DNA from 2 places in the Streptomyces diastaticus subsp. diastaticus genome. Region 2 is predicted to be linked to the other one. Evidence: riboswitches for the same ligand, from Rfam matches in the RefSeq annotation. Region 2 holds a riboswitch; the other holds the start of a gene.
The links. A riboswitch is a leader RNA that binds a small molecule or an ion and turns the genes downstream of it on or off. The one in region 2 is predicted to bind glycine.

Region 1: another riboswitch for glycine. It lies ahead of gcvP (aminomethyl-transferring glycine dehydrogenase); the one in region 2 lies ahead of gcvT (glycine cleavage system aminomethyltransferase GcvT).

Annotation. Positions count from the first base shown of each region.
Region 1 covers NZ_BLLN01000003.1:1,324,590-1,329,723, forward strand. The annotation lists gene Sdia_RS14380 (DNA polymerase IV) at 4-1,383, shown strand; gene Sdia_RS14385 (PRC-barrel domain-containing protein) at 1,462-1,833, opposite strand; glycine riboswitch at 1,950-2,047, shown strand; gene gcvP (aminomethyl-transferring glycine dehydrogenase) at 2,225-5,110, shown strand.
Region 2 covers NZ_BLLN01000005.1:1,825,992-1,831,125, reverse strand. The annotation lists gene glyA (serine hydroxymethyltransferase) at 1-888, opposite strand, end outside; gene gcvH (glycine cleavage system protein GcvH) at 908-1,285, opposite strand; gene gcvT (glycine cleavage system aminomethyltransferase GcvT) at 1,419-2,543, opposite strand; glycine riboswitch at 2,584-2,702, opposite strand; glycine riboswitch at 2,703-2,807, opposite strand; gene Sdia_RS25260 (AAA family ATPase) at 3,083-3,814, shown strand; gene Sdia_RS25255 (enhanced serine sensitivity protein SseB) at 3,897-4,664, shown strand; gene Sdia_RS25250 (enhanced serine sensitivity protein SseB C-terminal domain-containing protein) at 4,818-5,134, shown strand, end outside.

The DNA.
Region 1 (5,134 bases), on a different contig from region 2:
GACGTGAGATCCACGCCGACCATCCTCCACCTGGACATGGACGCCTTCTACGCCTCGGCGGAGCAGGCCGCCAAGCCGAGCCTGCGTGGCAAGGCGGTGGTGGTCGGCGGGCTGGGGCCGCGCGGTGTGGTCGCGACCGCCTCGTACGAGGCACGGCGGTTCGGGGTGCACTCGGCGATGCCCACCGCGCAGGCGCGCCGGCTGGCGCCGCACGCCGCCTATCTCACGCCTCGCTTCACCCTCTACCGCGACATCAGCAACCAGGTCATGGGGCTGCTGCGGGCGCTCTCCCCGCTGGTGGAGCCGCTCAGCCTCGACGAGGCCTTCGTCGACCTGGAAGCGGGTGGGGCCGCCTGGGACAGCGCCTCGGCCCAGGAGACGGCCCGCCGGCTGCGGGCGGACATCCGGCGGGTCACCGGGCTGAGCGGATCGGTCGGGCTCGCCGTGTCGAAGATGCTCGCCAAGATCGGCTCCGAGCGGGCCAAACCCGACGGCCTGCTCCTGATCGAGCCGGGTACCGAGCGGGATCTGTTGGCACCGCTTCCGGTCCGGGTGCTGCCGGGCGTCGGCCCGGCCACCGGAGACCACCTGCGCCGCGCGGGCATCACCACCGTCGAGGAGATCGCCGAGGCGGGCCAGGACGAACTGGTCCGGCTGCTCGGCAAGGCGCACGGCGCGGGGCTGTACGCCATGGCCCTCGCCCTCGACGAGCGGCCCGTCGTCTCGGAGCGCGAGGGCAAGTCCGTCTCCGTGGAGGACACCTACGACCTCGACATCCACGACCGGGTCCGGGTGCGCGGCGAGGTCGCGCGGCTGGCGGAGCGGTGCACCGGGCGGCTGCGCGAGGCGGGCCGTTCAGGGCGCACGGTGGTCCTCAAGGTCCGCCGGTACGACTTCTCGACCCTGACGCGTTCGGAGACGCTGCGCGGCCCCACCGACGACCCCGCCGTCGTCCGGGAGTCGGCCGCCCGGCTCCTGGAGGGCGTGGACACCACTGGTGGTGTCCGGCTCCTGGGCGTGGGCGTGAGCGGCCTCGCCGACTACACACAGGAGGACCTGTTCGCCCAGGCCGCGGGGGAGCGGGCGGTCGCCGGGAAGACCGGGCGGGAGCCGGAGGCCCCCGAGGGGATTGAGGCCGAGGCCGTGGACACCGTGGCGCCGGCGGCGCCGGAGGAACGGCGCTGGCCCGCCGGCCATGACGTCGTCCACGAAGTCCACGGCCACGGCTGGATCCAGGGGAGCGGCGTGGGGCGGGTGACGGTCCGCTTCGAGACACCGACCTCGGCGCCGGGCCGGGTGCGCACCTTCCGCACGGAGGACCCGGAGCTCAGCCTGACCGCGCCGCTGCCGCTGGTGGTGGAGAGCGGACACGGGGAGGGGTGACCGGCGGGCGGGGCCCGCGCGGCCTCCGGGGTCCGGCCGTGTTCCCGGCGCTCCCGCCCGCTCTCCCCCGGCCCTGGGTCAGGTCTCCTCGGTGCCCGCGACGTGGCCGAAGTCGCGGTCCGCGGGCGGCTCCGGGGCGGCGAGGTCCAGGCCGTAGTGATGGTAGAGCTGGAGTTCCTGCTCCGGGGAGAGGTGGCGGCCCACACCGAAGTCCGGGGCGTCGCGGATGAGGGCGCGCGCGAACGGTATACGCAGTCCTCCGTCGGTCAGCTCGCTCGGTTCGAGGGGGACGAAGGCGTCGCGGCTGAAGAGGCCGGTGCGGACGGCGGCCCACTCGGGGACGCCGGTCGCGTCGTCCAGATAGACCTCGTCGACCGTGCCCACCTTGGTGCCGTCGCGGTCGAACGCCTTGCGTCCGATCAGGCTGCGGGGATCGATATCGCTCTGCACGGAACCCTCCCAGGGCATCGCAGCACATCCGTCCCTCCTACGAAAGAGCACTTCCTGCCGCTCGGCCACTCGAACGGACCCTGCGTGGTCCCCGCTGATAGGCTGGCTGTGGCTGTCGACCCCGTGCGGGAGAGTCCTCCGGCGATCACCGCGGAGGCGCCGAAGGAGCAACTCCTCCCCGGAATCTCTCAGGCCCCCGTACCGCACGGACGAGGTCACTCTGGAAAGCAGGGCGGGTGGCGGACGGTCCGTGCGCACCTCGGCCTCACCGACGGTGAAAACCGGTGCCCGCGCCGGTGAAGCTCTCAGGTCCGGATGACAGAGGGGGAGGCCGTACGGGCACCCGCGGCGGGTGCCCCTCGCAGGTCGCGTCGACCAGGAGGCCTCCGCAATGACCGCCAACCGCATCCCGCTCTCCCGCCTGGAACAGGGCGTCCCGTTCGAACAGCGGCACATCGGGCCCGACGCCGGTGACCGCGCCAAGATGCTGGCCCAGGTGGGCTACGGCTCGCTGGACGAACTCACCGCCGCCGCCGTCCCCGACGTGATCAAGAGCGCCGACGCCCTGGACCTGCCCGAGGGCCGCTCGGAGGCCGAGGTCCTCGCCGAACTGCGCGGTCTCGCCGACCGCAACCAGGTCGTCGACTCCATGATCGGCCTCGGCTACTACGGCACCTTCACCCCGCCGGTCATCCTGCGCAACGTCATGGAGAACCCGGCCTGGTACACGGCGTACACGCCCTACCAGCCGGAGATCTCGCAGGGCCGGCTGGAGGCGCTGCTGAACTTCCAGACCGCCGTGGCCGACCTCACCGGCCTGCCCACCTCCGGCGCCTCGCTGCTGGACGAAGGCACCGCCGCGGCCGAGGCGATGGCGCTGTCGCGCCGGGTCGGCAAGGTCAAGGAGGGCGTCTTCCTCATCGACGCCGACGCCTTCCCGCAGACCGTCGCGGTGATCGAGACGCGCGCCGAGCCGACCGGTGTCGAGGTGGTCGTCGCCGACCTCGGCGAGGGCATCCCCGCCGAGGTGGCCGAGCGGGGCGTCTTCGGCGTCCTCCTCCAGTACCCCGGCGCCTCCGGCGCCGTCCGCGACCTCAAGCCGGTGATCGACGCGGCGCACGAGCTGGGCGCCGTCGTCACCGTCGCCGCCGACCTGCTCGCCCTGACCCTGCTGACCCCGCCCGGACAGCTCGGCGCGGACATCGCCGTCGGCACCACCCAGCGCTTCGGTGTCCCGATGGGCTTCGGCGGCCCCCACGCCGGATACATGGCGGTCCGCGAGAAGTTCGCCCGCAGCCTGCCCGGCCGCCTGGTCGGCGTCTCGGTGGACGCCGACGGCGACCGCGCGTACCGGCTCGCCCTCCAGACGCGCGAGCAGCACATCCGCCGTGAGAAGGCCACCAGCAACATCTGCACCGCGCAGGTACTGCTCGCCGTGATGGCCGGCATGTACGCCGTCTACCACGGGCCCGAGGGACTGCGCGCCATCGCCGGACGCACCCACCGTTTCGCGGCGCTCCTCGCCGCCGGTCTCCGCCAGGGCGGTGTCGAGGTCACCGAGGAGTCCTTCTTCGACACCGTGACGGCGCGGGTTCCCGGCCGGGCCGCCGAGGTCGCCTCCGCCGCCCGCGAGCGGGGAGTCAACCTGCGGCTGGTCGACACCGACCACGTCTCCGTCGCCTGCGACGAGACCACCACCCGCGCCCACCTCACCGCCGTCTGGGAGTCCTTCGGTGTCGGCGCCGACGTGGACCAGCTGGACGGGGCCGCGCCGGACGCGCTGCCCGGGACGCTGCTCCGCGAGGACGCGTACCTGACCCACCCGGTCTTCCACCAGTACCGCTCCGAGACGGCCATGCTCCGCTACCTGCGCCGGCTGGCCGACCGGGACTACGCGCTGGACCGGGGCATGATCCCGCTCGGCTCGTGCACGATGAAGCTGAACGCCACCACCGAGATGGAGCCGGTCACCTGGCCGGAGTTCGGCGCCCTGCACCCCTTCGCCCCCGCCGGCCAGGCGCAGGGCTACCTCACGCTCATCCGCGAGCTGGAGGAGCGCCTCGCCGAGGTCACCGGCTACGACAAGGTCTCCCTCCAGCCCAACGCCGGTTCGCAGGGCGAACTGGCCGGGCTGCTCGCCGTACGCGGTTACCACCGGGCCAACGGCGACCTGGACCGTACCGTCTGCCTGATCCCCTCCTCGGCCCACGGCACCAACGCCGCCAGCGCCGTCATGGCCGGTATGAAGGTCGTCGTCGTGAAGACCTCCGACGACGGCGAGATCGAGATCGGGGACCTGCGGGCCAAGATCGAGCAGTACCGCGACCAGCTCGCCGTGCTCATGATCACCTACCCGTCGACCCACGGTGTCTTCGAGGCGCACGTCGCCGACATCTGCGCCGCCGTCCACGACGCGGGCGGCCAGGTGTACGTCGACGGCGCCAACCTCAACGCGCTGGTCGGCCTCGCCAAGCCCGGCCGGTTCGGCGGTGACGTCTCCCACCTCAACCTGCACAAGACCTTCTGCATCCCGCACGGCGGCGGCGGCCCCGGCGTCGGTCCGGTCGGCGTCCGCGCGCACCTGGCGCCCTACCTGCCCAACCACCCGCTCCAGCCCGCCGCCGGACCCGCCACCGGTGTCGGCCCCGTCTCGGCCGCCCCGTGGGGTTCGGCGGGCATACTCCCGATCTCCTGGTCGTACGTCCGGCTGATGGGCGGCGAGGGGCTCAAGCGCGCCACCCAGGTCGCGGTCCTCGGCGCCAACTACATCGCCAAGCGGCTGGAGCCGCACTTCCCGGTGCTCTACACCGGTCCCGGCGGTCTCGTCGCCCACGAGTGCATCATCGACCTGCGTCCGCTCACCAAGGCCACCGGTGTCAGCGTCGACGACGTCGCCAAGAGGCTGGTCGACTACGGCTTCCACGCGCCGACCATGTCCTTCCCGGTCGCCGGCACGCTGATGATCGAGCCGACCGAGAGCGAGAACCTCGCCGAGCTGGACCGCTTCTGCGAGGCGATGATCGCCATCCGCGCCGAGATCGAGCAGGTGGCCACCGGCGCCTGGCCGGCCGAGGACAACCCGCTGCGCAACGCCCCGCACACCGCCCGCACCCTCACCGGCGAGTGGGACCACCCGTACACCCGCGAGCAGGCCGTCTTCCCGTCGGGTGTGCACGCGGCCGACAAGTACTGGCCGCCGGTCCGCCGGATCGACCAGGCCTACGGCGACCGCAACCTGGTCTGTTCCTGCCCGCCGCTGGACGCCTACGAGGACTGAGTCGCGGCTCCGGGAGGGGCACAC
Region 2 (5,134 bases):
GGCACCCTCGACGGTGCGGTGCTGGCGCTCCTTGAACTCCTCGGAGGCCGCGACCTTGAACGCGACGGCCTTGGCGGCCACCACGTGCTCCAGCGGACCGCCCTGCTGGCCGGGGAAGACCGCGGAGTTGATCTTCTTGGCCAGGTCGGCGGTGGAGAGGATGACGCCGCCGCGCGGGCCGCCCAGCGTCTTGTGTGTGGTGGTGGTGACGACGTGCGCGTGCGGCACCGGCGAGGGGTGCAGCCCGGCCGCCACCAGCCCGGCGAAGTGCGCCATGTCCACCATCAGGTACGCCCCGACCTCGTCCGCGATCCTGCGGAAGGCGGCGAAGTCCAGCTGGCGCGGGTAGGCCGACCAGCCGGCCACGATCAGCTTCGGGCGGGACTCCTTGGCGAGCCGCTCGACCTCGGCCATGTCGACCTGACCGCTCTCGGCGTCGACGTGGTAGGCGACCACGTTGTAGAGCTTGCCGGAGAAGTTGATCTTCATGCCGTGGGTCAGGTGACCGCCGTGGGCCAGGTCCAGGCCCATGATCGTGTCGCCCGGCTTCAGCAGCGCGAACATCGCGGCGGCGTTGGCCTGCGCACCGGAGTGCGGCTGGACGTTGGCCGCCTCGGCGCCGAACAGCTCCTTGATGCGGTCGATGGCGATCTTCTCGATCACGTCGACGTGCTCGCAGCCGCCGTAGTAGCGGCGGCCGGGGTAGCCCTCGGCGTACTTGTTGGTGAGGACGGAGCCCTGCGCCTCCATGACGGCGACCGGAGCGAAGTTCTCCGAGGCGATCATCTCGAGCGTGGACTGCTGACGGAGCAGCTCGGCGTCGACGGCGGCGGCGACGTCCGGGTCGAGCTCGTGGAGGGGGGCGTTCAGAAGCGACTTCGAAGACATCACAGTCCCTGGGGTGGTCTCAGTTGCCGGAGAACTCGGTGTACGCGTCGGCCGAGAGCAGATCGTCCGGCTCCTCGGTGACGCGCACCTTGAACAGCCAGCCGCCCTCGAAGGGGGCGGTGTTCACCAGCGACGGGTCGTTCACGACGTCCTCGTTGATCTCGGTGATCTCACCGGAGACGGGGGAGTACAGATCGCTGACCGACTTGGTCGACTCCAGCTCGCCGCAGGTCTCGCCCGCGGTGACCGTGGAGCCGACCTCCGGGAGCTGGGCGTAGACGACGTCACCGAGCGCGCCTGCCGCGTACTCCGTGATGCCGATCGTCGACACGCCGTTCTCGGCGGCCGACAGCCACTCGTGCTCCTTGCTGTAGCGCAGCTGCTGGGGGTTGCTCATGGGGTGAATTCTCCTGTACGCGGGGGTGTGCTGGTGAACGGAAGGTCTCGCCATCCGGGACGGACCGGGTGCGTCGCGTCACTTCCGGGCCCGGCGCGCGGCCGGGCCCGCCCGGGGACGCGGGGACGTGGGGCTACTTCTGGCGCTTGTAGAAGGGCAGGGCCACGACCTCGTACGGCTCGTGGCTGCCGCGGATGTCGACGCCGACTCCGGGCGTGCCGGGCGCGGCGTGGCCGGCGTCGACGTACGCCATGGCGATCGGCTTGCCCAGGGTGGGGGAGGGGGCGCCCGAGGTGACCTCGCCGATCACCTGGCCGTCCGCGACCACCTGGTAGCCGGCGCGCGGCACCCGGCGGCCCTCGGCGACCAGGCCGACCAGGGTGCGGGGCGGGCGGGCGGCGGCCTCCTCGGCCGCCTTCTCCAGCGCCGCGCGGCCGACGAAGTCGCCCTCCTTCTCGAACTTCACCAGCCGGCCGAGTCCGGCGTCGAACGGCGTGAGCGCCCTCGTCAGCTCGTGGCCGTACAGCGGCATGCCGGCCTCCAGACGCAGCGTGTCGCGGCAGGAGAGCCCGCACGGCACCAGCCCCGCCTCGGCCCCGGCGGTGGTCAGCGCCTCCCACAGGGCCACCGCGTCACCGGGCGCCACGAACAGCTCGAAGCCGTCCTCGCCGGTGTAGCCGGTCCGTGCGATGAGCGCCTCGACCCCGGCCACGGTGCCGGGCAGGCCCGCGTAGTACTTCAGCTCCTCCAGGCCGGCGTCGGTGAGGGAGGCGAGGATCGCGCTGGAGGCGGGGCCCTGCACGGCCAGCAGCGCGTACGCGTCGCGGTCGTCGCGGACCTCGACGTCGAAGGAGGCGGCCCGTCCGGTCAGCGCGTCCAGCACCACCTGGGCGTTGCCGGCGTTGGCGACGACCATGAACTCGGGGGCCTCGACGGTACCGAGCCGGTAGACGATCAGGTCGTCGAGGATGCCGCCGTCCTCCTGGCAGATCATCGTGTAGCGGGCCCGGCCGGGGCCTACGGTGGCGATGTTGCCGACCAGGGCGTGGGCGAGGAAGCGGGTGGCGTCGGGGCCCAGCACGGTGATCTCGCCCATGTGGGAGAGGTCGAACAGCCCGGCGCGGGTCCGTACCGCCTGGTGCTCGTCGCGCTCACTGCCGTACCGCAGCGGCATGTCCCAGCCGGCGAAGTCGGTCATCGTGGCCCCGAGCGCCCGGTGCGTGGCGTCGAGTGCGGTCGTACGGGGGGTCTGGCTCATATCCGGGCGCTCCCAGGGCATGACGGCGAGGGGGAATCGATCCTCCCCATCTGTCATCGAAACCTGAGAGGTTCGCCCCGGCCACCCGGACGCGCGGCCGGGCGGCCATGACTTGCACCTTGGGTGGGGCCGACGGAGCGGCCCGCTTTTCAGATGTGCCTCGCCCGCGCGGTACGGGGCCTGAGAGATTCAAGGGAGGGACTTGCTCCTTCGGCGTCCTGACCAGGGCTTCGGGGCCCGGCAGAACTCTCCCGCGCGGATTCAAGCGGCCGGTATGCAGTTCGACGCCCATCATTGCACGCACCCCCGCCCGGCAGAACCCCTCCCCGTACGGGCGCACCCTGGCCCGTACGGCGCCCGCCGTCCCTCCCGCGAACGGCGGCTTCCAGCCATCCGGGCGCCACCGCCGCCACCAGGCGGAACCAACCGGCCCCCGCCCTGCGTGACCAGCCAGAGAAACCGCCGGTGGCGGCCGACAGGACCGGTAATCGGCTTGTGCCGCATTACCTTCTCTTTAACAATCGGGGAGGATGACGCACGTGACCGCACGGGGGGAGCCGACCACGGTGCAGAGCAGCAGCGGACGAGCGGTGTCCGCCCCGCCCCACAGTTCCGGCGGGCCCGTCCCGCCCGCCCTCGCCCTCGACGCCACCCTCTCCGCCCTGCCCGCCCAGCCGGGCGCCCGCCGGGCCCCGGCCGCCGTCCGCGACCTGCGGGGCCCCGGCGACCGCCCCGCACCCGACACCCTCACCTTCGGCCAGGGCGACCTGGTCGTCATCTCCGGCCTGCCCGGCAGCGGCAAGTCCACCCTGATCCGCCGCACCGTCCGCGCCGCCCGCGCCGACTCCCAGGACACCCGCGAGCAGTGGGAGGCCCGCCTCCCGGCCGCCCTGCCCTACGCCCTGTACCGCCCGCTGGCCCGGATCGCCCACTACGCCGCCCTGCGCCGCCTGCTCCGCTCGGGCCGCAGCGTCGTCGTCCACGACTGCGGCACCCAGAGCTGGGTCCGTCACTGGCTCACCCGGGAGGCCCGCCGCCGCGGCCGCTCCCTGCACCTGCTCTTCCTCGACGTCGACCCGGACACCGCCCTGGACGGCCAGCGGGCCCGCGGCAGAGGCGTCAGCAGGTACGCCTTCCTGCGCCACCGCCGCGCCGTCGCCCGCCTGCTGGCCGCCCTGGAGGCGGGCGACCCGCCGCGCGGCTGCGACGCCGCCGTCCTCCTCGACCGGGCCGCCGCCGGCCGGCTGCGCGCCCTCACCTTCCGCGCCTGAGTCAACTCCCGCTCCCCGACCGGCCCGCGACGCGGGTAGGGTCGGGGCGCAGGCGAGGTATGTGTGATCAGGCGGTGAGCAGATGAGCATCCCGGCCCAGGCCCCCCAAGGGGTCTACGGCGGATGGCCGAGCAACGAACTGGAGGAGGCCCTTGCGGCCTCCCTCGGCGCCGAGTCGGCGGGCGGACGGCTGGTCGAGGTCCTCGGCCGCAGCAGTGTCTGGGTCCCGCTGCCCAACGGCGGCGGCCCGGAGAGCGGCGCCCTGGACCTGCCGACGCTGGACATCGACGGCGGCGCGTACGTCCCGGTGTTCAGCTCGGAGCAGCAGTTCCGCTCCTGCGTCGGCGGCCACCTGGCCTTCGCCGTCGCCCCCGCCGCCGAGTTCGCCCGCGGCCTGCCCCCGCAACTGGGCATCGCGGTCAACCCGGGCGGCACCGTCGGCGTCCCGCTGCCCCCGCTCGCCGTGGCCGAACTGTGCCGCACCGGCCGGTCCCCGCTCGACGGGCCCGCCACCGGCGGCCGGGTGCGCACCTACGAGCCCGACTGGCAGGAGGACCCGGTGGACTTCCTCGGTGTCGCCGCCGGGGAGTTCGAGGAGTCCGGTGTCGTCGCCACCGCCCGGCGCTGCCTGGCCAGCGTCGAGGCCGAGGACCCGGTGCTGTTCATCGGCGTCGAGCTGAACCGCCGCGACGACGACGCGGCCCAGCGCGCCATGGACGCCCTCGGCCGCGCCCTGGGCCGCACGCCGGTCCCGTGGCCGGTCAACCTCGTCCTGCTGGACGCCACGGACGACCTGGTCGCCCGCTGGATGGCGGGCAAGCTGCGCCCCTTCTACCGGCGCGAGCCGTAGGCGGCGGGTCCGGCACCACGTCCGGGCCCGGCCTCGCCGACGGGTACAGGGCCTAAGCTGTCTTCATGCCGGGACCGGTTCCGCACGCGGAACCGGTCCCGGCATGACGGGGGCAGGCCCCGGGGGACGAAGTGACGAAGGGGCGGTCAACAGGTGAGTGCGTCGGGCACGGCCGCGGCCGGGCAGGTCGAGCACATGCTGCGCCAGGTGGCCCCCGGGCGGTACGACGCCTACGAGGGGTTGCTGCACGCGCTCGCCGACCCCGGCGGGCAGGTCTGGATGCTGCTCTGGCACGGCCAGGCCGGCTCGCCCGACGCGCAGTACGCCGCCATGGAGGTCGAAGGCCTCGGCTACGCGCCCTGCGTCACCTCCGCCCAGGAACTGGCGGCCAGCGGCTGGACCCGCGCCCACGAGGTGGTCGCCACCCGTGAGGCCGCCGCCGGGCTCTACCCGGACCAGGTCGGACTCTG